DNA from 3 places in the Streptomyces sp. NPDC088810 genome. Region 1 is predicted to be linked to each of the others. Evidence: riboswitches for the same ligand, from Rfam matches in the RefSeq annotation. Region 1 holds a riboswitch; each other region holds the start of a gene.

Region 1 (6,861 bases):
CCACCGACCGGGGCGCCGAACGGGCCGCCCGCCTCCTCGGGCGCACCGCCGACGTCGTCCCGCTCGGCCCCGCGCTGGACTGGCGGGCCCTGCTGGAGCACCTGCACGACGTGCGCGGGGTCGGACGCCTGATGGTCGAGGGCGGCGGCACGGTCCACACCCAGCTCCTCCAGCAGGGCCTCGCCGACGAGCTCCAGCTCGTCCTCGCCCCGCTGTTCGTCGGCGATCCCGCGGCGCCCCGCATGTTCGGGCCGGGGACCTACCAGCGGGGACGGCTGCGCCTGCTCGACACCCGCCGGATCGAGGACGTCGTGCTCATGCGGTACGTGCCGACGGCCCCCGGCACCGGCCCGCTGCCCACCGCCGCGGACCGCCACTGGCTGCGCACCGCCTGCGAGCTGGCCGCGCAGTGCCCGCCCTCGGAGACGGCGTTCAGTGTCGGTGCGGTGGTGGTGGCCGCCGACGGTACGGAGCTGGCGCGCGGGTATTCGCGTGAGGGAGCCGATCCTGTGGTGCACGCGGAGGAGGCGGCGCTCGCGAAGATCGATCCGGCCGATCCGCGGGTGGCTGCCGCGACCGTGTACAGCAGCCTGGAGCCCTGCGCCCGGCGTGCGTCCCGGCCGGCGCCCTGTGCGGAGCTGATTCTGCGGGCGGGGGTGCGGAGGGTCGTCACCGCGTGGCGTGAACCCGACACGTTCGTCCACGCGGCCGACGGGACGGGGGTTCTCGTCGCCGGGGGTGCGCAGGTCGTCGTGCTTCCCGAACTGGCGGAACTCGCCAAGGCGCCGAACGCTCACTTGCTGTGAGCGCCGGCCCGTCCGCCGTGGGCTGCACGGTGGACGGGTACCGGAAACACTCAGGGCCCGGAATCCAGTGGATTCCGGGCCCTGAGTCTTCAGTAGCGGGGACAGGATTTGAACCTGCGACCTCTGGGTTATGAGCCCAGCGAGCTACCGAGCTGCTCCACCCCGCGTCGTTGTGACTCCAGTGTACGCCATGCGCGGGACCACTCGCACACCCCTTTCGGTCCACCGGGGTCGCCCGGTGTCCCGGGGCCCGGAAACCTGGAGGCACGTCGGACATGTGGGAGACACGCGGTGCGCCCTGGAAAGGTGGAGGAGAGCCCGTACGCCAGGGCGGGAGACCGGCTCCCCGGCGATCCCGTGCCCGACCCGGGGCTCGGTGCCGAGCCCGCGCCGGCGCGTGTCCGCCGCCGCCCGGGATCAGGCTCGGCCCGTGCGCTGCCCGGGCTCCTCGTCGTCTGCGGGGTCCTGTACGGCCTGCTCACCCCGGAGGACTTCACTCCGGTCCCTTTCTTCACCGCCGCCCCGCTGGCCGCCGCCCCCCTGTCCGCGCTGCGCACCACCGTCCTCACCGGCCTGGCGTCCCTCGCCGCCGCCTACGCCGTGCACACCGACGCCGGTGCCCACCCGACCGTGGGCACCGTCACCGACGTGGTCACCGTGGCCACGGTCGCCCTGCTGGCCGCCGTCATCAACCGGGTGGTCCGGCGCGGCGACCGGCAGCTCGCCTCCGCCCGGGAGATCGCCGAGGCCGCCCAGCGGGCCGTCCTGCCCGAGCCCGACGCACGGATCGGCGGCTTCGAGATCGCCGCCTGCTACGAGGCCGCACGCCAGGACGCGTTCATCGGCGGCGACCTGTACGCGGTGCAGGACAGCCCGCACGGCGTCCGGCTGGTCGTCGGGGACGTGCGCGGCAAGGGCATGGGCGCGGTGGCCGCCGTCGCCGTGGTGATCGGCGCGTTCCGGGAGGCGGCCGAGCAGGAGGCCACGCTGGAGCAGGTGGCCGAGCGGCTGGAGCGGGCGCTGGCCCGCGAGGGCACCCGGCGCGACGGGATCGACGCGTTCGAGGGGTTCACCACCGCGGTCCTCGCCGAGCTCCCGCACGGCGAGGGCCTCGTACGGATCGTCAACCGCGGCCACCCGCCGCCGCTGCTGCTGCACGCCGACGGCACCCTGCGCACCCTGACTCCCGCCGAACCCGCGCTGCCGCTCGGCATGGGCGACCTGGGCCTGTGGCCGGACCGGGCCACCGAGGCCTGCTTCCCGAGCGGCGCCACCCTGCTCTTCCACACCGACGGCCTCTCGGAGGCCCGGGACGCCCACGGCCGGTTCTACGACCCCGAGCGGCGGCTCGCCGGGCGCACCTTCCCGGGCCCGGCCGCACTGCTCGGCCGGCTCGCCGCGGAGGTGCGCCGGCACTGCGGCGGCGGCATGACCGACGACATGGCGCTGCTCGCCGTGCGGCGGCCCTGACGGTCGTCACCGAAGGTGACCGGGCGAGCGCGTACGCATAACATCTGAGTCGCCATCAAAACCCGAAGTGACTCCTGAACTCTTCCGAGGTCAGGTCAACTCGCCCGTTTTGGCGGGGTAGTGGGCGATAGCTGCACCGGCAAAAGCGTGAACGATCAAGCCGAACGGCTTGGAAAGTGACTGGCAAGTCTATTAACGTTCGATAACGCAGCGCGGTCGTCCCAGCCGTCACCAGAGGCGGCTCCGTGCGCACGCGCCGAATCCCGCAAGGGAACCGGGGAACCACCACCTTGGGGTGAATCACGCGGATGCCGTCGTGAACTCATGGAGTCCACGACCGGTTTACGCGCGTAGGAGACCTTCCTGCTCCGAACCCGTCAGCTAACCCGGTAGGCGGAGGAAGGAAAGGAGTACGCCTGCGTGGCGTCCAACCGGCCTGCCCCAGAAGCCCCGTTCATACCGGCTCAGCGCGAGACCGAGACCTTCGGTTACGGTTCCTACCGCGCCGAGGAGGGCTCCTGGGAGGAGTGGAACCCGACCGAGGAATCCGTCGCCCCGGTCCGCGGCCGGCACCGCGTCGCCAAACAGCGCGGCGGCTTCGCGCGCAGCTCCACCGTCCTCGGCGTCGGCGTCATGGCCGCGGTCGGCGCGGGCGGCATGGCCAGCGCCAACACCGGCAAGCCGCCGGTCTCCATCTCCCTGCCGGACCTGCCCTCCGTCGGCTCCCTCTTCGAGGAAGGCTCCGGCGACGCCCCGGCCGCCGAGGCCACCACCACGCTCAGCAGCGTCGGTGTGGCCACCGCCGACAGCGAGGACGGCACCGACGCGGGCGAGGCCCTGCGCAACCGGATCATGGCCCAGGCCGAGCAGCAGCAGGGCCAGGCCGACAGCAAGGCCACCGCCGTCGCGCTCGCCGCCGCCGAGAAGCAGGCCGCCGACGCCGCCGCCCGGGCCGAGAAGGAAGCCGCCGCCAAGGCCGCCGCGGCCAAGGAGAAGGCGGAGGCCGCCGCCGAGAAGAAGGCCGAGGAGGCGCGGCTGGCCCGGCTGGCCAAGCAGTACACGCTGCCGACCTCCTCGTACACGATCACCTCGACCTTCGGCCAGGCCGGCTCGATGTGGTCCTCCGGCTACCACACCGGTCTGGACTTCGCCGCCCCCACCGGCTCCCTGATCAAGGCCGTCCACAGCGGCACGATCACCGAGGCGGGCTGGGCCGGCTCCTACGGCTACCGCACCATCCTCACCCTCGACGACGGCACCGAGCTGTGGTTCTGCCACCAGTCCTCGATCAACGTCACGGCCGGCCAGAAGGTCTCCACCGGCGAGGTCATCGGCCGCGTCGGCGCCACCGGCAACGTCACCGGCCCGCACCTGCACCTGGAGGTCCACCCCGGCGGCCAGGCCACCGGGATCGACCCCATGGCGTGGCTGCGCGGCAAGGGCCTCACCCCCTGACGCCCCCGCCCCGCGCGGGACACTTTGCGGGAAATTGACGCCGGCGGCGGGATGCGGTCTTCCCCCGCCGGCGTTGACCTGTCGTATGACGTCACTTCGTAAACTGGGCTCTTCCGATCTCGAGGTCTTCCCGCTCTCCCTGGGCGGCAACGTCTTCGGCTGGACCGCGGACGAACAGGCCTCCTTCGCCGTCCTCGACGCCTACACGGCGGCCGGCGGCAACTTCATCGACACCGCCGACGCCTACTCCGCCTGGGTCGAGGGCAACCAGGGCGGCGAGTCGGAGACGATCATCGGCAAGTGGGTCAACGCCCGCGGCAACCGCTCCGACGTCGTCATCGCGACCAAGGTCAGCCAGCACCCGGAGTACCAGGGGCTGTCCGCCGCCAACATCAAGGCCGCGGCCGACGCCTCCCTGCGCCGCCTGGACACCGACTACATCGACCTCTACTACACCCACTTCGACCAGCCCCAGGTGCCGGTCGAGGAGATCATCGGAGCGCTGGACGGGCTGGTGAAGGCGGGCAAGGTCCGGCAGATCGCCGCCTCCAACATCACCCCCGAGCGCCTCCAGGCCTCCCTGGAGTTCTCCGACCGCGAGGGCCTCGCCCGCTACGTCGCCCTCCAGCCGCACTACAACCTGGTCTCCCGGGACACCTACGAGGGCCCGCTGCAGGACCTCGCCGCCCGCGAGGGCCTGGCCGCCGTCCCGTACTTCTCCCTCGCCTCGGGCTTCCTCACCGGCAAGTACCGGCCCGGTACGACCGTCGACAGCGCCCGCGCCGGCGGCGCCCAGAAGTACGCCGACACCGAGCGCGGCCGGAAGGTCCTGGCGGCCCTGGACGAGATCGCCGCCGCCCACGAGGCCCCGGTCGCCACCGTCGCCCTGGCCTGGCTCGCCGCCCAGCCGACGATCACGGCCCCGATCGCCTCGGCACGGACGGTGGAACAGCTGCCGGCGCTGGTCGGGGTGGCGGAGCTGAAGCTCACGGACGCCGAGGTGGACCGGCTGACTCAGGCCTCCGCCTAGGGCCTGTCGTTTGGCTCATGCCGGGCTGATCCCCCGCTCCGGCGGTGCCGCACCCCCGGCAGCCCCGGCGGCTACGTCCGGTACGGGTTGTACGCGGCGTACGGCATCGCCGGATAGCCGTACGGCGCCGCTCCCCAGTGCGCCGGCGCCGGTACGGAGGCCCTGCTCGCGTACTCCAGGGCCGGCCGGGCCACGTGCCTGCGCTTCCACAGCTCGTCCAGCAGCTCCTGCTCCCGTACGACGAAGTCGGGGCCGGCCTTCCCCGCCCGCCCCCGGTGCCGCAGGAAGGCCAGCGCGGTGGCGTCCGCCTCGTACCGGGCGACCTCCCGCGCCGCCGGGCGCCCGTGGTGGTGCCGGGCGTAGTCCCGGGCCATCCGCCGCGCCCGCATCGACCCGAGCGCGAACGGCTCGGCCGGCCCCAGCCAGCCGGCCAGCACGTACGCCGGCAGCTCCGCCCGCACGGTGCGCAGCTCCCGCTGCCGGGTCCAGATCGCCAGCCAGGTCAGCAGCGCGAACGCGGGCACCATGAAGGCGCCGTAGACGGCGAAGAAGCCGTACTCGCCGAAGGTGGAGGAGCCGTTCCAGAAGGCGTGCATGCCCATCGCGAGCAGCAGGCCGCAGAGCGGCAGCAGGATCCGCCGCAGATGCTGCCGCTCGGCGGACAGCGCGGCGATACCGAAGCCGATGCCGGTGAGCACGGTGAACAGGGGGTGCGCGAACGGGGACATCACGATGCGCACGAAGAAGGTGGCGGCGGTGACGGAGGCGATGCCGCGGTCGCCGGTGAGCTGGTCGGTCCCGAAGGCCGTACCGAGGTAGAGGATGTTCTCGGTGAACGCGAAGCCGGTGGCGGTGATCCCGGCGATCACCACCCCGTCCACGATCCCGGCGAAGTCGCGCCGGCGGAAGAGGAAGACCAGCAGCACGGCGGCGGCCTTCGCGGACTCCTCCACGATCGGGGCTATCACCGTGGCGCCGAGCGTGTCGGCGCTTGCCGGGTCCGCGGTCGAGGTGGCTATCCACTTGGTCGCGAAGCTGTTGGCCACGATGGCTATCAGTGCCGCCGCACAGGCTCCCCAGGCGAAGGAGAACACCAGGTTCCGCCAGGGGCCCGGCTGTACCCGGTCCAGCCAGCGGAAGGCGGCTATCAGCCAGGGCACGGGCAGCACGGCCAGGCCGAGCCCGACGAGGAAGCCCTCCGTGCCGGTCTGCCGCCGCACCAGCGCGAGGATGACCAGACCGGACAGGGCCAGCAGGGAACTCAGTGCTCCGTACCGCACCCACCTGCGTTGCCACCAGTGCGGGTGGCGGAGCACACCGTCGCCGGGGCGCGGCGGATACGTCGGAAACGGAGGACTGGTGGCCACGGCATCGACCCTAACGGTGGCGGGGCGAGGGGCTGGAGCGGATTAACGGTCCTGCTCAGCGGCGCTGTGCGGGACACGCCGGAACAGCAGGTCTCTCACCACATGTCCCTTGTCCAGTCCCTGCCCCTCGAAACGGGTCAGCGGCCGGAAGTCGGGGCGCGGCGCGAAGCCGCCGTCCGGCTGGGTGTTCTCGAAGTCCGGGTGCGCGGTGAGCACGTCCAGCATCTGCTCGGCGTACGGCTCCCAGTCGGTCGCGCAGTGCACGATCGCGCCGGGCCTCAGCCGGGTCGCGGCGAGCGTCAGGAACTCGGGCTGGATGAGCCGCCGCTTGTGGTGCCGCTTCTTGGGCCACGGGTCGGGGAAGTAGACGCGCAGCCCGTCCAGTGCGTCCGGGCGGAGCATCTCCCGGAGCAGGATGATCGCGTCGCCGTTGCCCACCCGGACGTTGGTCAGGCCGTTCCGGTCGGCGAGATTCAGCAGGTTCCCCTGGCCCGGGGTGTGCACGTCGACGGCCAGGATGTTGGTGTCCGGGTCGCCCGCGGCCATCTGCGCGGTGGCCTCGCCCATCCCGAAGCCGATCTCCAGGACCACCGGGTGGTCGTTCCCGAACAGGTCGCCGAGGTCGATCACCTGCTGCCCGTCGATGTCCAGCCCCCACGCGGGCCACAGCCGCTGCAGCGCGTCGGCCTGCCCGGCCGTCACCCGGCTCCGCCGCGGCTGGAAGCTGCGGATC
Region 2 (6,861 bases), on a different contig from region 1:
GGACACGGTACGGGACCGGGTACGGGGACGTACGTACGACTGGCTAGGACTTAGCCCGGGCAGGCTCAGCCCTCGCTGTGCCTACTGGTTCGCGGAGCGGAACCGCGGGAAGGCGCTACGGCCGGCGTACACCGCCGCGTCGTCGAGGATCTCCTCGATGCGCAGCAGCTGGTTGTACTTGGCGACGCGCTCGGAGCGGGCCGGGGCGCCGGTCTTGATCTGGCCGCAGTTGGTGGCGACGGCCAGGTCGGCGATGGTGACGTCCTCGGTCTCGCCGGAGCGGTGGGACATCATGCACTTGAAGCCGTTGCGCTGGGCCAGCTCCACGGCGTCCAGGGTCTCGGTCAGCGAGCCGATCTGGTTGACCTTGACCAGCAGGGCGTTGGCGGCGCCCTCCTCGATGCCGCGGGCGAGGCGCTCGGGGTTGGTGACGAACAGGTCGTCGCCGACCAGCTGGACCTTGTCGCCGAGCTTCTCGGTGATGGTCTTCCAGCCGGCCCAGTCGTCCTCGAACAGCGGGTCCTCGATGGAGACGAGCGGGTACGCCTCGACGAGCTCGGCGTAGTAGTCGGTCATCTCGGCGGCGGAGCGCGTCTTGCCCTCGAAGACGTAGGAGCCGTCCTTGTAGAACTCGGACGCGGCGACGTCGAGCGCCAGGGCGATCTGCTCGCCGGGGGTGTAGCCGGCCTCCTGGATGGCCTCGAGGATGAGGTCGAGGGCCTCACGGTTGGAGCCGAGGTTCGGGGCGAAGCCGCCCTCGTCACCGAGGCCGGTGGCCAGGCCCTTGCTCTTCAGGACCTTCTTGAGGGTGTGGTAGACCTCGGTGCCCCAGCGCAGGGCCTCGGAGAAGGACTCCGCGCCGATCGGGGCGATCATGAACTCCTGGATGTCCACGTTGGAGTCGGCGTGCGAGCCGCCGTTCAGGATGTTCATCATCGGCACCGGCAGCAGGTGCGCGTTCGGGCCGCCCAGGTAGCGGAAGAGGGGGAGGTCGCTGGCCTCGGAGGCGGCGTGGGCGACGGCGAGCGAGACGCCGAGGATGGCGTTGGCGCCGAGGGAGCCCTTGTTGTCGGTGGCGTCCAGGTCGAACATGGCCTGGTCGATCAGGCGCTGCTCGGTGGCGTCGTAGCCGACCAGCTCCGGGCCGATCTGCTCGATGACGGCGAGGACGGCCTTCTCGACACCCTTGCCCTGGTAACGGTTCGGGTCACCGTCGCGGAGCTCGATGGCCTCGAAGGCGCCGGTCGAGGCGCCGGACGGAACGGCGGCACGACCCGTGCTGCCGTCGTCGAGGCCGACCTCGACCTCGACCGTGGGGTTGCCTCGGGAGTCCAGGATTTCCCGGGCTACGACGACGTCGATGGACGGCACGAGCATCTCCTTCTTGGATGTGACGCTGGAAGTGCGGGGCTGGTGTGCCTTGCGCCTAGAGCCTAACCGTCCCGGGGGCGTCGGCCACCGACCGACCGTCCCGTGGACAAGGCGACCGTACCTTTTGTTCCTGCGTGAAACAAAGGGCTTGACGGCAGGCATGAAAAAACCCCGTCCCGGTGCGTACGGGGGAACACGCACCGGGACGGGGGCCCGTGGGGACGGGGGGTGGCCCGCACGGGAGCCTTCAGGGTGGCCCGCACGGACGTGCGGGCCCCGCGATCCGGCTGGGAGCCGGGTGTCACTTCAGGTGCAGCTGCTGACCCGGGTAGATCAGGTTGGCGTCCTCGACGATGTCCTTGTTCAGCTCGAACAGCTTCTTCCAGCCGCCCTGCACGTGGTGCTTCTGGGCGATGGTGCTGAGCGTGTCGCCGGTGACGACCTTGTACTCGCCGTCGCCCTTCTTGACCTTCTTGCCGGTCGGCGTGGTGACGGTCTTGCTCTGACCCTTGCTCGCGCTCGCGGCCGGACGCTCGGCGGAGCGGGAGGCGGCCTGCTGCTCGGTGGAGCGGGTGGTGGTGGTGCCGCTGCCCGAGTTCGAGGAGGTGCTCGGGGCGGAGCCGTTGTACGGGGTGCCGGACAGGCCCGTGCCGCAGACCGGCCAGGCGCCCTTGCCCTGCGCGGCGAGGACCTTCTCGGCGACCGCGATCTGCTGCGCCTTGCTGGCCTTGTCGGCGGTGGCGGCGTACTGCGTGCCGCCGTACGCGGCCCAGGTGGAGGCGGAGAACTGCAGACCGCCGTAGTAGCCGTTGCCGGTGTTGATGGACCAGTTGCCGCCGGACTCGCACTGGGCGACCTTGTCCCACTCGGCGGAGGTGGCGGCGGAGGCGTTGCCGGCCGCCATCAGCGGGGCGGCGACGACGGCGCCGGTGACACCGGCGAGCGTGATGGCGCGGACGGCCTTGGACGGACGGCGGTGCTTGCCCTTGCCGGTAAACAGCATGGATCGATCCCCTCACCGACGCCTGCGAGGTGAGCTGTCGGGTTCGGGCCGGTTGAGTTGCCCGGCCGCGCTCCCGCTGTCGCGGGATGCGCGGCTTCACCCCCAGCCGGTTCCGGCATTCAACTGCCGGGCCCGGCACTTACCTTGGGTCCCCCGCTCCTGCCTACGGCGCTTGACGCGACGACTGTTCCCGGGCAACCGCTGGCAGGATTCGGCGTTGCGACTGCCGGGGCTCGTGGTGACGAGCGGTCTCGACCGTAGACACGCGATCCGCGGAATTTCAAAGACGATCAGGGCTTCTGAGACTCATCCCACACTTTCGCCAAACCGGACATTAGGGCGTTAAGTGGGGCGTCAACTCCGGCTACTTCGCGCCGGTTTCGCCCGCGACTTCCAGGGTCTGACCGGCGCTGATGTGGTTCGGGTCGGCGCCGATGGCCTTCTTGTTGCCGGCGTAGAGCGCGCGCCACCCGCCGTCCACCTCAAGGGAGTCGGCGATGGAGGCGAGGGAGTCGCCCTCGCGGACGGTGTACGTGTCCGTTTCGCGTGCTGCGTGCCGTCCGGAAGAGGCGACGTCCTGACCGTTTGTCACGTTTTCGTTCGCGCTCGCCCCGCGGTGGCGTCCGCCACTGAGGGCTCCGGTGTCGACCAGGCTCCAAGAACCTGCAGCCTGCTGGGGGTTGTCCCCGGCGCCGGTGCTCGGGGTGGCCGTCGGGGCGGATTCCCGTGCGCTTCCGGTGCCCGGCGAAGCGGACTTGTCCGACTTGGGGGTGTTGGTCCCCGTGGAGCCGGTCTCCGTACCGGCGTTCTTCTCCGGCTTTCCGCTCGGCGTGGTGGTCGTGTCCGACGGGGAACCGGAGTCCGAGTCGGCGTCGGAGCCGGCGCCGGTGGAAGGCGACGAACCCGGCAGACCGGCCGGGCCGGAGCCGCCGGAGGAACCGGGGCTGCCGGAGGAACCGGGGTTGCCGGAAGTATCGGGCTTCTCGGCCGATCCGGACGAGTCACCCGAACCGCCGGTGTCACCGGAACCGCCGACGCCCGTGTCGACGTCCACGGAGCCCGAGCCCGAGGTCAGTCCGGACAGCAGGGCGCAGGTGGCCCACGGGGTCGTGCCCTTGTCGGCGAGGATCTTCTCGGCGACGGCGATCTGCTGGTTGCGGCTGGCCTGGTCGGGGCTGGCCGCGTACTGGCCGCCGCCGTAGGCGTTCCAGTCCTCCTGCGAGATCTGCAGGCCGCCGTAGTACCCGTTGCCGGTGTCCGCGCTCCAGGAGCCGCCGCTCTCGCATTCGGCCACCTTGTCCCACGTGGTGCCGTCGGCCGCGTTGGCGCTCGCCGCGCCGAGGAGCGGGATGGCGATGGCGGAGCCGGTCACTCCGGCCGCGACGAGGAGGGCGGGGGCCTGGCGGGGGCGACGGTGTCGACCGTTCCCGGAGAGCATGCAGGAGCCTTTCGAGCGACAGCAGAGCCGGCGCGGCGGATCGAGCCGGTCGCCGCGCTGATGGGTGAACGTATCGGCAGACGATCACTTGTCACAAGTTCATGCCGCGCAGATCACGTGAAGATCACAGAGTTGAGGTGTTGTCATCTTCCGGCTGAGGGTCCGTCACCATTCCCGTCGCTCCCCCGCTGTCACCCGTCGGGAACGGCGCCGTCGCACCGCGGGCGAGTACGGCAACCGGAACCATGGACCCGACATGACCCGGGGGGCTTCCCAGCCAGGAGGACCACGATGTTCCGGCACACCCGACTGCCCGGCGAGTCCGCGGACTACCTCGCCGCCCGCGAGGAACTCCGCCACGCCGAGATCGAGCTCATGCGTCACCGCGAGAAGGTCGCGGCCCAGCGGAGGGCGCTCCCCCAGGGCCCCGAGGTCGACGACTACGTCTTCCTCGAAGGCCCCGCCGACCTCGACGCGGGCGACACCCCGGTGCGCGAGGTCACCCTGAGCCGGCTGTTCACCGGCCCCGGCCGGCCGCTGATCGTCTACCACTTCATGTACGGCAAACGGCAGACCAGCCCGTGCCCGATGTGCACCCTGTGGATCGACGGCTACAACGGCATCGCCCACCACCTCGCCCGGAACGCCGACCTCGCCGTCGTCGCGGCCGCCGACCCGCCCGCGCTGCGGCAGCACGCCCGCAACCGCGGCTGGTCCCGGCTGCGCCTGCTGAGCTGCGGGGACAGCACCTTCAAGTACGACCTGGGCAGCGAGGACGAGGACGGCGTCCAGGACTCCACCGTCTCCGTCTTCACCCGGGACGCCGACGGCACGGTCCGCCACTTCTACTCCGCCCGCCCCCGCATGGCCGAGGACATCGACCAGCGCGGCATCGACCTCCTCAACCCCGTCTGGCACCTGCTCGACCTGACGCCGGGCGGCCGGGGCGAGTGGTTCGCGGAACTGGACTACTGACCGCCGCCGCCCCCGCTCACCGGCGTGAACTCCACCGGCAGGGTGCGCAGGCCGCGCATGATCAGCCCGCCGCGCCAGCGCAGCTCCGCCGGGTCCGCGGCGAGCCGCAGGTCCGGCAGCCGGGTGAGCAGGGTGGCGAGCGCGGTCTGGCCCTCCAGGCGGGCGAGCGGCGCGCCCAGGCAGTAGTGGATGCCGTGCCCGTACCCGAGGTGCTGGTTGTCGCGGCGGGCGAGGTCCAGCACGTCCGGGTCGGCGAACCGCTCCGGGTCCCGGTCGGCGGCGGCGAGGACGACGAGCACCGGATCGCCCGGCGCGATGTCCTGGCCGCCGATGGTCAGCGGCTCGGTGGCGAACCGCCAGGTGGCCAGCTCCACCGGGCCGTCGTAGCGCAGGAGTTCCTCCACGCCGGTCTCCAGCAGGTCCGTCTCCCGGCGGGCCAGGGACTCCTGCAGCCGGCGGCGCTGCTCGGGGTGGGTGAGCAGGGCGTAGGTGCCGTTGCCGATGAGGTTGACGGTCGTCTCGAAGCCGGCGAACAGCAGGATGAAGGCCATGGCGGCGGCCTCGTTCTCGGTGAGGTGCTCACCGTGGTCGGAGGCGCGGATGAGGCCGGAGATCAGGTCCTCGCCGGGCGCGGGCACGGCGGGCAGCGCCTCCCGCTTCTTGTGGATCAGCTCGCCGAGATAGCCGCGCATCTTCTTCACCGACCGCGCGACCCCGCCCCGGGGGCCTTGGCCGTGCCGGATCATCATGCCCGCCCAGTCCCGGAAGTCGTCCTGGTCCTCGCGCGGGACGCCGAGCAGGTCGCAGATGGCGTAGATGGGCAGCGGGAAGGCGAACTCGTGGATGAGGTCGGCCGATCCGCTGCTCGCGAACCCGTCGATGAGGTGGTCGGTCAGCTCCTGCACCCGGGGGGCGAACTCGGCGACCCGGCGGGGGGTGAACGCCTTGCTGACGAGCCTTCTGAGCCGGGTGTGGTCCGGCGGGTCGATGTTCAGCAGGTGCGTCATCAGCTCGGCCTTGCGCTCGCCCGGGATGCCGGTCTTGCCCTTGGCGTGCGCGGGCTCGTCGTGATGCGCCGGGTTCTTGCTCAGCCGCTGGTCGGCCAGTGCCTGCCGGGCATCGGCGTACCGGGTGACCAGCCACGCCTCGACACCGCTCGGCAACCGCGTCCGGTGCACCGGCGCGTGCTCGCGCAGCCAGGCGTAGGCGGGGTACGGATCGGCGGCGAACTCCCAGGTGAAGAGGGCGGGGGCGGTCGGGGGGCCGGGCTCGTTGGTCACTCCTTGACGGTATCCGGACCGGCGGGTGGCTCGCCGAGCGCCTTCAGGGCAGCGGGGTGGCCCAGACCGGCGGCCTTGCGGTACCAGGTGCGCGCCTCGTCCTGGCTGCCCTGCTTTTCCAGCAGGGCAGCCAGGCGGTAGGCGGCGTAGGAGTCACCCCGCTCATAGCCCTCGCGGTAGTGGTCACGCGCTTCGTCCGTGCGGCCCGCCGCCTCCAGCACCGCCCCGTAATGGGCACGGTCCAGGGGATAGATGTCGCTGGGGGCGAAGTAGCTCAGGGCCTCCTCCAACGGCCACGGCCGGTCGGCGTACTCGAGCATGTGGGCGGCCTCCTCGTCCCCGGCGTCCGCCGCGCGGCGCAGCCAGGCCTGGCCGGCGATCCGGTGGTTCCACACCAGGAGCCACATGCCGATGCTCCGGGCCACCTCGGTCCGCCCGGCGGCGGACGCCGTGTGGTACAGGTCCCACAGGCGGTCGGCCCCGCTGCTGGTCATCAGCAGATCGGCCAGCAGGTGCGCGGCCTCCGGGTCCTCCTGAGCCGCGCCCGCCTCCAGCCACTTCGCCGCGCGGTCGCGCAGCAGCCTCCCCAGCAGCGTCGCCGCCCTGCCGTCCCCGGCCTCGGCTGCCTGCTCCAGGAACGGCTCCGCGTCCCTGCCCTCCCCGCGCTCCGCGAGCAGCCGGCCCACATGCCCCGCCGCCTCCGGCACCCCGGCCTCGGCCGCCCGCAGGAACCAGCTCTCGGCCTCCTGCCGGTGCCCCTGGGACTCCTCCAGCAGACCCAGCCGGTACATCGC
Region 3 (6,861 bases), on a different contig from region 1:
TCCCGGCTCGAGACCGGACACCGCCAGCCGTCGCTGCCGATGCTCCTCGCGCTCGCCCGTATCTACGGTACGACCGTCTCCGAGCTGCTCGGCGAGACGGTCGCCGACCGGGACGCGATCGTGCGGGCCGCCGACATGGAGCCGACCCGGGCGGGCGGCTGGACCTACGTCCAGGCCGGCGCGCCCGGCCGCGGCATGCAGGCCCTGCGGGTGCGGGTGCCGTACGGCTCGCAGGGCGACATCGTGCGCGTCCACCCCGGTGAGGAGTGGCTCTACGTCCTCACCGGGCGGCTGCGGCTGCGGCTCGGCGACACCGGGCACCTGCTCGGACCCGGCGACAGCGCGCACTTCGACTCGCTCACCCCGCACCGCCTCGCCGCCGAGGACCACGACGGCGTGGAGCTGCTGTTCGTCCACACCCTGCTGCAGAGCCCCACGGCCACGCTGTGCCTGGGCCCGCCGACCGGAGAGCTGCCATGAGCAACTACGAAACCAAGTTCCCCCGTTCCCTGTGGGTCCGGCTGATCATCTACATCGCCCTCGGGCACGTCCTGGCGGCGTTCCTCTACCTGCTGTTCGCGGTGGGCGGCAAGAGCTGACACCGGTACCCGGGGTCAGTCCAGCAGGCGCTCGCGCAGCCGGTCGCGGGACTCGGCCGACAGGCCCAGACCCTGCGCGAGGTACGTCTCCACGTCGCCCCAGGTCTCCTCGATGCTCGCGAAGGCCGCCTCCAGGTACTCGGCACGGGCGTCGAAGAGCGGGTCGAGCAGCTCCATCACCTCGGGGGTGTACGCGGTGTCCGCGCTGCCGCTGCGGCGGACCTTGTAGCGCCGGTGCTCGGCGCCCGACTCCAGGTAGTCGGCGACGATCGCGTCCCGCTCGACCCCCAGGGCGAGCAGCGTCACCGCGATCGAGATGCCCGCGCGGTCCTTGCCGGCCGCACAGTGCATCAGCGCGGGCACGCTGTCGTCGGCGAGCGCGTGCAGCACGCGGGAGTGCTCGGCGGTGCGCTCGACGACGATCTTCCGGTAGGAGGCGATCATGCGGGCCGCACCCTTGCCGTCGTCCAGGATCGCGCGCAGCTGGTCGAGGTCGCCCTCGCGGACCATCTTCCAGAACTCGGCGCCGTCCGCCGGGTCGCTCAGCGGCAGGTTCACGTTCCGCACGCCGGGCAGCTCGACGTCGGGGCCCTCCAGCTTCTGGTCGGCCGTGTTGCGGAAGTCGAAGACCGTGTGCAGGCCCAGGGAGGCGAGGAAGGCCGCGTCCTCCTGCGTCGCGTGCGCGAGGTGGCCGCTGCGGAAGAGCACTCCGTGACGCACCCGCCGTCCGTCCACGGTCGGCAGTCCGCCCACATCACGGAAATTGCGCACTCCGGCCAGCTCCGGCTCGGTCGACGGGACCTGCTGCGTCACGGGGGCTCCTCCCGGTCGGTCGCCGCCGTCGCGGCTCGTCGGCGGGCGCTCTGTCGACCATACGGCATCGATTTCCTCGGGCAATGAGTTGTCCACAGGCATTGCCAGAGGGGTGCGCGCACCCGATGATGTTGGCACTTGCGCGGATCTGTTGGCACTTGTGAGGTCTCGATGGTGGACATCGCCGAAAACGGTCGTACCTGGCTGCTGTCCGGCCCCAACAGCAGCTACGCCCTGCATCTCACCGACGCGGACGAGCTGCTGCACCTGCACTGGGGGCCGCGGATCGCCCTCGCCGACGCCGAGGCACTCGCGGTGCGCCCGCTGCCCGGCTACTGGCCCTTCGAGTCCCCGCTGGACGGCCGCGAGGAGTACCCCGTCGAGGGCGGACCCCGCTTCGTCCGCCCCGCGCTGTCCGTCCGCACCGAGGAGCGGCGCGGTACCGAGTGGCGCTTCGTGTCGTACGACACGGAGGGCGCCGAGCTGCGGCTGCGCTTCGACGACGACGGCGTGGGGATCACGCTGCACTACCGGATGCGCGACGACGTGGTCGAGCGCTGGGTGACCGTGGTGAACGGCGGCCACGCGCGCGTGGAGCTGCTGCGGGCCGACGCGGCCACCTGGACGCTGCCCGACCGCGAGGGCTGGCGGCTGTCCCTGCTGCACGGCCGCTGGGCCGCCGAGTCCCGGCTCACCGCCGCCCCCCTCGGCTACGGCGAGAAGGTCATCGGCAGCCGCCGCGGCCACACCGGCCACCAGCACCTGCCCTGGGTCGCCCTCGACACCGACGCCACCGAGGAGCGCGGCGAGGTCTACGGCTGCGCGCTCGGCTGGTCCGGCTCCTGGCGCATCGCCGTCGCCCAACTCCCCGACGCGCGCGTGCAGATCACCGGCGGCGCCGGCTACGACGACTCGGGCCTGCTGCTCCTCGCGCCCGGGGAGTCGTACACCACCCCGGTCTTCGCGGGCCTGTGGAGCGACGGCGGCTTCGGCGGCGCGAGCCGCGCCTGGCACGCCTACCAGCGCGCCTACGTCATCCCGGACGCCGACCGGGACCGGCCCGTGCTGTTCAACTCCTGGGAGGCCACCTTCTTCGACATCTCCGAGGAGCAGCAGCTCGCGCTCGCCCGCCGGGCCGCCGAGATCGGGATCGAGCTGTTCGTCGTCGACGACGGCTGGTTCGGCGCCCGCACCAGCGACCGCGCCGGCCTCGGCGACTGGACGCCCAACCCCGACCGGTTCCCGCACGGCCTGAAGCCCCTCGCCGACCAGGTGCACGGCCTGGGCATGCAGTTCGGCATCTGGGTCGAGCCCGAGATGGTCAACCCCGACAGCGACCTGTACCGCGCCCACCCCGACTGGGTGCAGTACCAGCCGGGACGAAAGCGGACGGAACTGCGCAACCAGCTCGTTCTCAACCTCGCGCGCGAGGACGTCCAGGAGTACCTCTGGGAGCGGCTGGACACCCTGCTGTCCAGCGCCCCGATCGATTATGTGAAGTGGGACTTCAACCGCTGCTTCACCGACGCCGGCTGGCCCGGGGAGCCGTACCCGCAGCGCCTGTGGGTGGACCACGTCCGCGCCCTGTACGCCCTTCTGGACCGGCTGCGGGCGGCCCATCCGGGTGTCGCCTTCGAGTCCTGCTCGGGCGGCGGCGGCCGGATCGACCTCGGCGTGCTCGGCCGCACCGACCAGGTGTGGACCTCCGACAACACCGACCCGCTGGACCGGCTCGCCATCCAGCACGGCTTCACCCAGATCCACCCCGCGCGCGTGATGGCGGCCTGGGTCACCGACAGCCCCAACACCCAGCTCAACGGGCGGGTCAGCTCACTGCGGTTCCGGTTCGTCAGCGCCATGGCGGGCGTGCTCGGGGTGGGCGGAGACCTGACGGAGTGGAGCGCTCAGGAGCTGGCAGAGGCCCGGCGGTGGGTGGAGCTGTACAAGGAGATCCGCCCGGTCGTGCAGCACGGCGAGCTGTACCGGCTGCGGCCCCCGGCGGGCGGTCTGAGCGCCGTGCAGTACCTCCGGGGCGAGGAGACGGTCGTCCTCGCCTGGCTCCAGGCGCAGAGCCACGGCGAACCGGCCCCGGCGGTGCGGTTGCGCGGGCTCGACCCGACAGCCTCGTACGAATGCCGTGAAACGGGCGAAGTGCACCGAGGTGCCGTACTGCGGCACCACGGGCTGCACACCGGACTGAAGGGTGACCTGGACGCGACGGTTATCCGGCTGCACCGCATCTGAGCCTTCTGTCCGAATTGACCCCTTCATTCCAACTCGGTGTGAAATGAAGGGGCCTAGGAATGGTGTGCGTGAGCAGCGTCATATCCGTGACCGAGCGTCGCGCGTCATGTCCACGTAATGCCCGGGTGTGCAGGGGAAATTGAGGGGGCGAAGGGGCGGGGATGCACCGTGGGTGACCGTGCGTCCCCGCATCCGACCACCCGGAACACGAACAACCGGAATCGGTTGCTTGTGTCGTACGTCCCGCTCGCTTACGTTCGCCACCCAACCGGACGGAACGCCGAATCCTGCCGCCGTCCGGACTCCCCACACATGACCCGTGTCGGCAGGAGCGGGGGACCCACCAGGTACGACTGCCTGTCCCGGTCTCCGCGACAGGCTAGGGGTGCAGCCGTGTGCGCACGGCCGGGCAGCTCCAGCCCGAACCCGACAGCTGACCTCGCAGGCGCCGGAGAGGAACAGCTCCATGCCCGCCAAGGGTAAGCACCGACGCCCCAAGACCCCGCGTTTTTCCCGCTCCCTGGCCGTCGCCGGAACCGGCGGCGCCGCCCTCGCGCTCCCGCTGGTGGGGGCCACCGGAGCGCACGCCGCGACCCCCGCGCAGTCCGTGCCCGAAGCGGCCGTGCAGTCCCTTCCGGACGCGGCCGGGAAGGCCGCCGCCCAGCCGGAGGCGGGCGTGCGCACCTACACCGTGCGCGGCGGCGACTGCCTCGCGAAGATCGCCCAGGAGCAGCACGTCAGCGGCGGCTGGCAGCGGCTCTACGACGACAACCGGCAGGTCGTCGGCGCCGACCCGGCGCTCATCCACCCGGGCCTGAAGCTCAGCCTCGGCGGGCAGGCCGCACCGGCCCGCACCGAGTCCGCCGCGCCGAAGCCCGCCCGGCCGGCCGCCCCGAAGCCCGCCCGGCCGGCCGGGTCCGGCACCGCGCAGACCGCCTCCGCCGGCTACACCCTGCCGGTGGCCGGCGCCACCATCGGCACCGGCTACCACGTCGCCGGCAGCATGTGGTCCAGCGGCTACCACACCGGCGTCGACTTCGTCGTCCCGACCGGCACCCCCCTCAAGGCCGTCGCCGCGGGCACCGTCGTCTCCGCCGGCTGGGGCGGCGCGTACGGCAACCAGGTCGTCCTCAAGCTGAACGACGGCCACTACGCCCAGTACGCCCACCTCTCGCAGCTCTCCGTCTCGGCCGGCCAGACCGTGACCGCGGGCCAGCAGGTCGGCCTGTCCGGCGCCACCGGCAACGTGACCGGACCGCACCTGCACTTCGAGATCCGCACCACGCCGGACTACGGCTCGGACCTGGACCCGGTCGCCTACCTCCGCGCGCACGGCGTTCCCGTCGGCTGACACCCGCCCCCCTGCCCGACGCCGCCTATTCCTGACTTGGCATATTTTTGAGAGTGGCTCATCTCACCGTTCGTCAACCCCGGCCTACGGTCGCGTAGGTCACATCGAAAGGTGAATCATGGTCCGACGTGGCAGACGATTCGAAGAATGACAACGCATCAGTGATCGGGTCGTACGTGGCGGTGGGGGACAGCTTCACCGAGGGCGTCGGCGACCCCGGCCCCGACGGGGCGTTCGTGGGCTGGGCCGACCGCTTCGCGGTACTGCTCGCCGACCGGCGCCCCGAGGGGGACTTCCGGTACACCAACCTCGCCGTGCGGGGGAAGCTGCTGGACCAGATCGTGGCCGACCAGCTCCCGCAGGCCGTCGAACTCGCCCCCGACCTGGTCTCCTTCTGCGCGGGCGGCAACGACATCATCCGCCCCGGCACCGACCCGGACGAGGTCGCCGAGCGCTTCGAACGCGCCGTGGCCCGGCTGACCGAGGCCGTCGGCACCGTTATGGTGACGACCGGCTTCGACACCCGGGGCATGCCCGTGCTCAAGCATCTCCGGGGCAAGATCGCCACCTACAACGGGCACGTCCGGGCCATCGCCGACCGGTACGGCTGTCCCGTCCTCGACCTGTGGTCCCTGAAGTCCGTGCAGGACCGCAGGGCCTGGGACAACGACCGGCTGCACCTCTCGCCCGAGGGTCACACGCGCGTGGCGCTGCGCGCCGGACAGGTCCTCGGCCTGGACGTCCCGGCCGACCCGGAGCAGCCGTGGCCGCCGTTGCCGCCCCGGGGCACCCTGGACGTCCGCCGCGACGACGTCCAGTGGGCCCGCGAGTACCTCGTCCCCTGGATCGGCCGCCGCCTGCGCGGCGAGTCCTCCGGTGACCACGTCACCGCCAAGGGCACCCTCTCCCCGGACGACATCAAGCTGCGCATCGCCTCGGTGGCCTGACCCGGCGAACCGCGCCCCGCCGCCTGCGTGGGCGGGCGGGGCGCGGTCGGGTCAGTGGCCCGGGGTGGCCGGCGTGCACGGTGCGGCCCGTGTGCTCACCGTGCCCGTTCGGTCAACGTCTTCCGGTCCAGGCCCAGTTCCCGGGCAAGGGCGTCGTCCACCCACTCCTGTGCGCGGGAGCGCGCCACCGCGCCCGGGTACGACGTCAGCTGCACCGCCAGGCCGTCCAGCAGCGCGGTCAGCCGCAGTGCCGTGCCGGCCGGGTCCGCGCAGGCGAACTCACCGGCCGCCACGCCCTCGGCGATGACCTCCGCGATCGCCGCCTTCCACTGCTTGTCCAGCTCCCGGGTGACCTCCCGCAGCGCCGGCTCGCGCAGGGCGACGGCCCAGCCCTCGATCCACAGCCGCCAGCCCTTGGCCTGCCCGGTCGGCGCGTACCAGCGCACCGCGGCCCGCAGCCGGCGCAGCGCGGTGGTCCGCCGGTCCACCACCTTGCGCAGGCGCGCGAGGTCGTCCTCGGCCGCGTACGCGAACGCGGCGGCGACCAGCTTCTCCTTCGTGGAGAAGTGGTACAGCACCAGCGCGTTGCTCACCCCGAGGGCCGCGGCCACGTCGGCGATCCGCACCGCCGCCACGCCCCGCGCCTCGATCTGCCCGATGGCTGCCCGCAGCAGCTCCTCCCGCCGCTCGGCCACGCTCAACCGCACTCTTGCCACGCGCTCACCCTAGTCGTAGTCGATCGCAGGTGAGCGTCACCGGTCGCAAACGATCCCGTCCCCTCGGCCTCCGCGCCACCATCCCCAGCCGCCCGGCCCGGAGTTGACCACCACCTCAGGGCCTCGACGGCCCGACGGGCGTGGAACGGATCCTCACCGGCGGCCGGGGCCTGCCCCTGCCTGCCCGGACT

Evidence for each region. Region 1 has a riboswitch for cyclic di-AMP ahead of ACIP4Y_RS24205 (M23 family metallopeptidase). Riboswitches for the same ligand answer to the same signal wherever they lie in the genome.
Region 2: it holds a riboswitch for cyclic di-AMP, as region 1 does, so the genes downstream of both, ACIP4Y_RS18210 (transglycosylase family protein) here and ACIP4Y_RS24205 (M23 family metallopeptidase) in region 1, are expected to answer to the same signal.
Region 3: it holds a riboswitch for cyclic di-AMP, as region 1 does, so the genes downstream of both, ACIP4Y_RS07425 (peptidoglycan DD-metalloendopeptidase family protein) here and ACIP4Y_RS24205 (M23 family metallopeptidase) in region 1, are expected to answer to the same signal.

The regions. Positions count from the first base shown of each region.
Region 1 is NZ_JBIVJQ010000007.1:383,848-390,708, forward strand. Features, by position in the region: gene ACIP4Y_RS24190 (dihydrofolate reductase family protein) at 1-806, shown strand, start outside; tRNA gene ACIP4Y_RS24195 (tRNA-Met) at 900-973, opposite strand; gene ACIP4Y_RS24200 (PP2C family protein-serine/threonine phosphatase) at 1,098-2,276, shown strand; cyclic di-AMP (ydaO/yuaA leader) riboswitch at 2,521-2,689, shown strand; gene ACIP4Y_RS24205 (M23 family metallopeptidase) at 2,697-3,731, shown strand; gene ACIP4Y_RS24210 (aldo/keto reductase) at 3,817-4,761, shown strand; gene ACIP4Y_RS24215 (PrsW family intramembrane metalloprotease) at 4,833-6,128, opposite strand; gene trmB (tRNA (guanosine(46)-N7)-methyltransferase TrmB) at 6,171-6,861, opposite strand, start outside.
Region 2 is NZ_JBIVJQ010000005.1:91,456-98,316, forward strand. Features, by position in the region: gene eno (phosphopyruvate hydratase) at 82-1,371, opposite strand; gene ACIP4Y_RS18210 (transglycosylase family protein) at 1,673-2,374, opposite strand; cyclic di-AMP (ydaO/yuaA leader) riboswitch at 2,379-2,555, opposite strand; gene ACIP4Y_RS18215 (transglycosylase family protein) at 2,739-3,812, opposite strand; gene ACIP4Y_RS18220 (DUF899 family protein) at 4,104-4,787, shown strand; gene ACIP4Y_RS18225 (cytochrome P450) at 4,781-6,067, opposite strand; gene ACIP4Y_RS18230 (hypothetical protein) at 6,064-6,861, opposite strand, start outside.
Region 3 is NZ_JBIVJQ010000002.1:163,760-170,620, reverse strand. Features, by position in the region: gene ACIP4Y_RS07445 (XRE family transcriptional regulator) at 1-480, shown strand, start outside; gene ACIP4Y_RS07440 (DUF6126 family protein) at 477-599, shown strand; gene ACIP4Y_RS07435 (tyrosine-protein phosphatase) at 615-1,412, opposite strand; gene ACIP4Y_RS07430 (alpha-galactosidase) at 1,584-3,656, shown strand; cyclic di-AMP (ydaO/yuaA leader) riboswitch at 3,925-4,117, shown strand; gene ACIP4Y_RS07425 (peptidoglycan DD-metalloendopeptidase family protein) at 4,123-5,007, shown strand; gene ACIP4Y_RS07420 (SGNH/GDSL hydrolase family protein) at 5,169-5,954, shown strand; gene ACIP4Y_RS07415 (TetR family transcriptional regulator C-terminal domain-containing protein) at 6,050-6,670, opposite strand.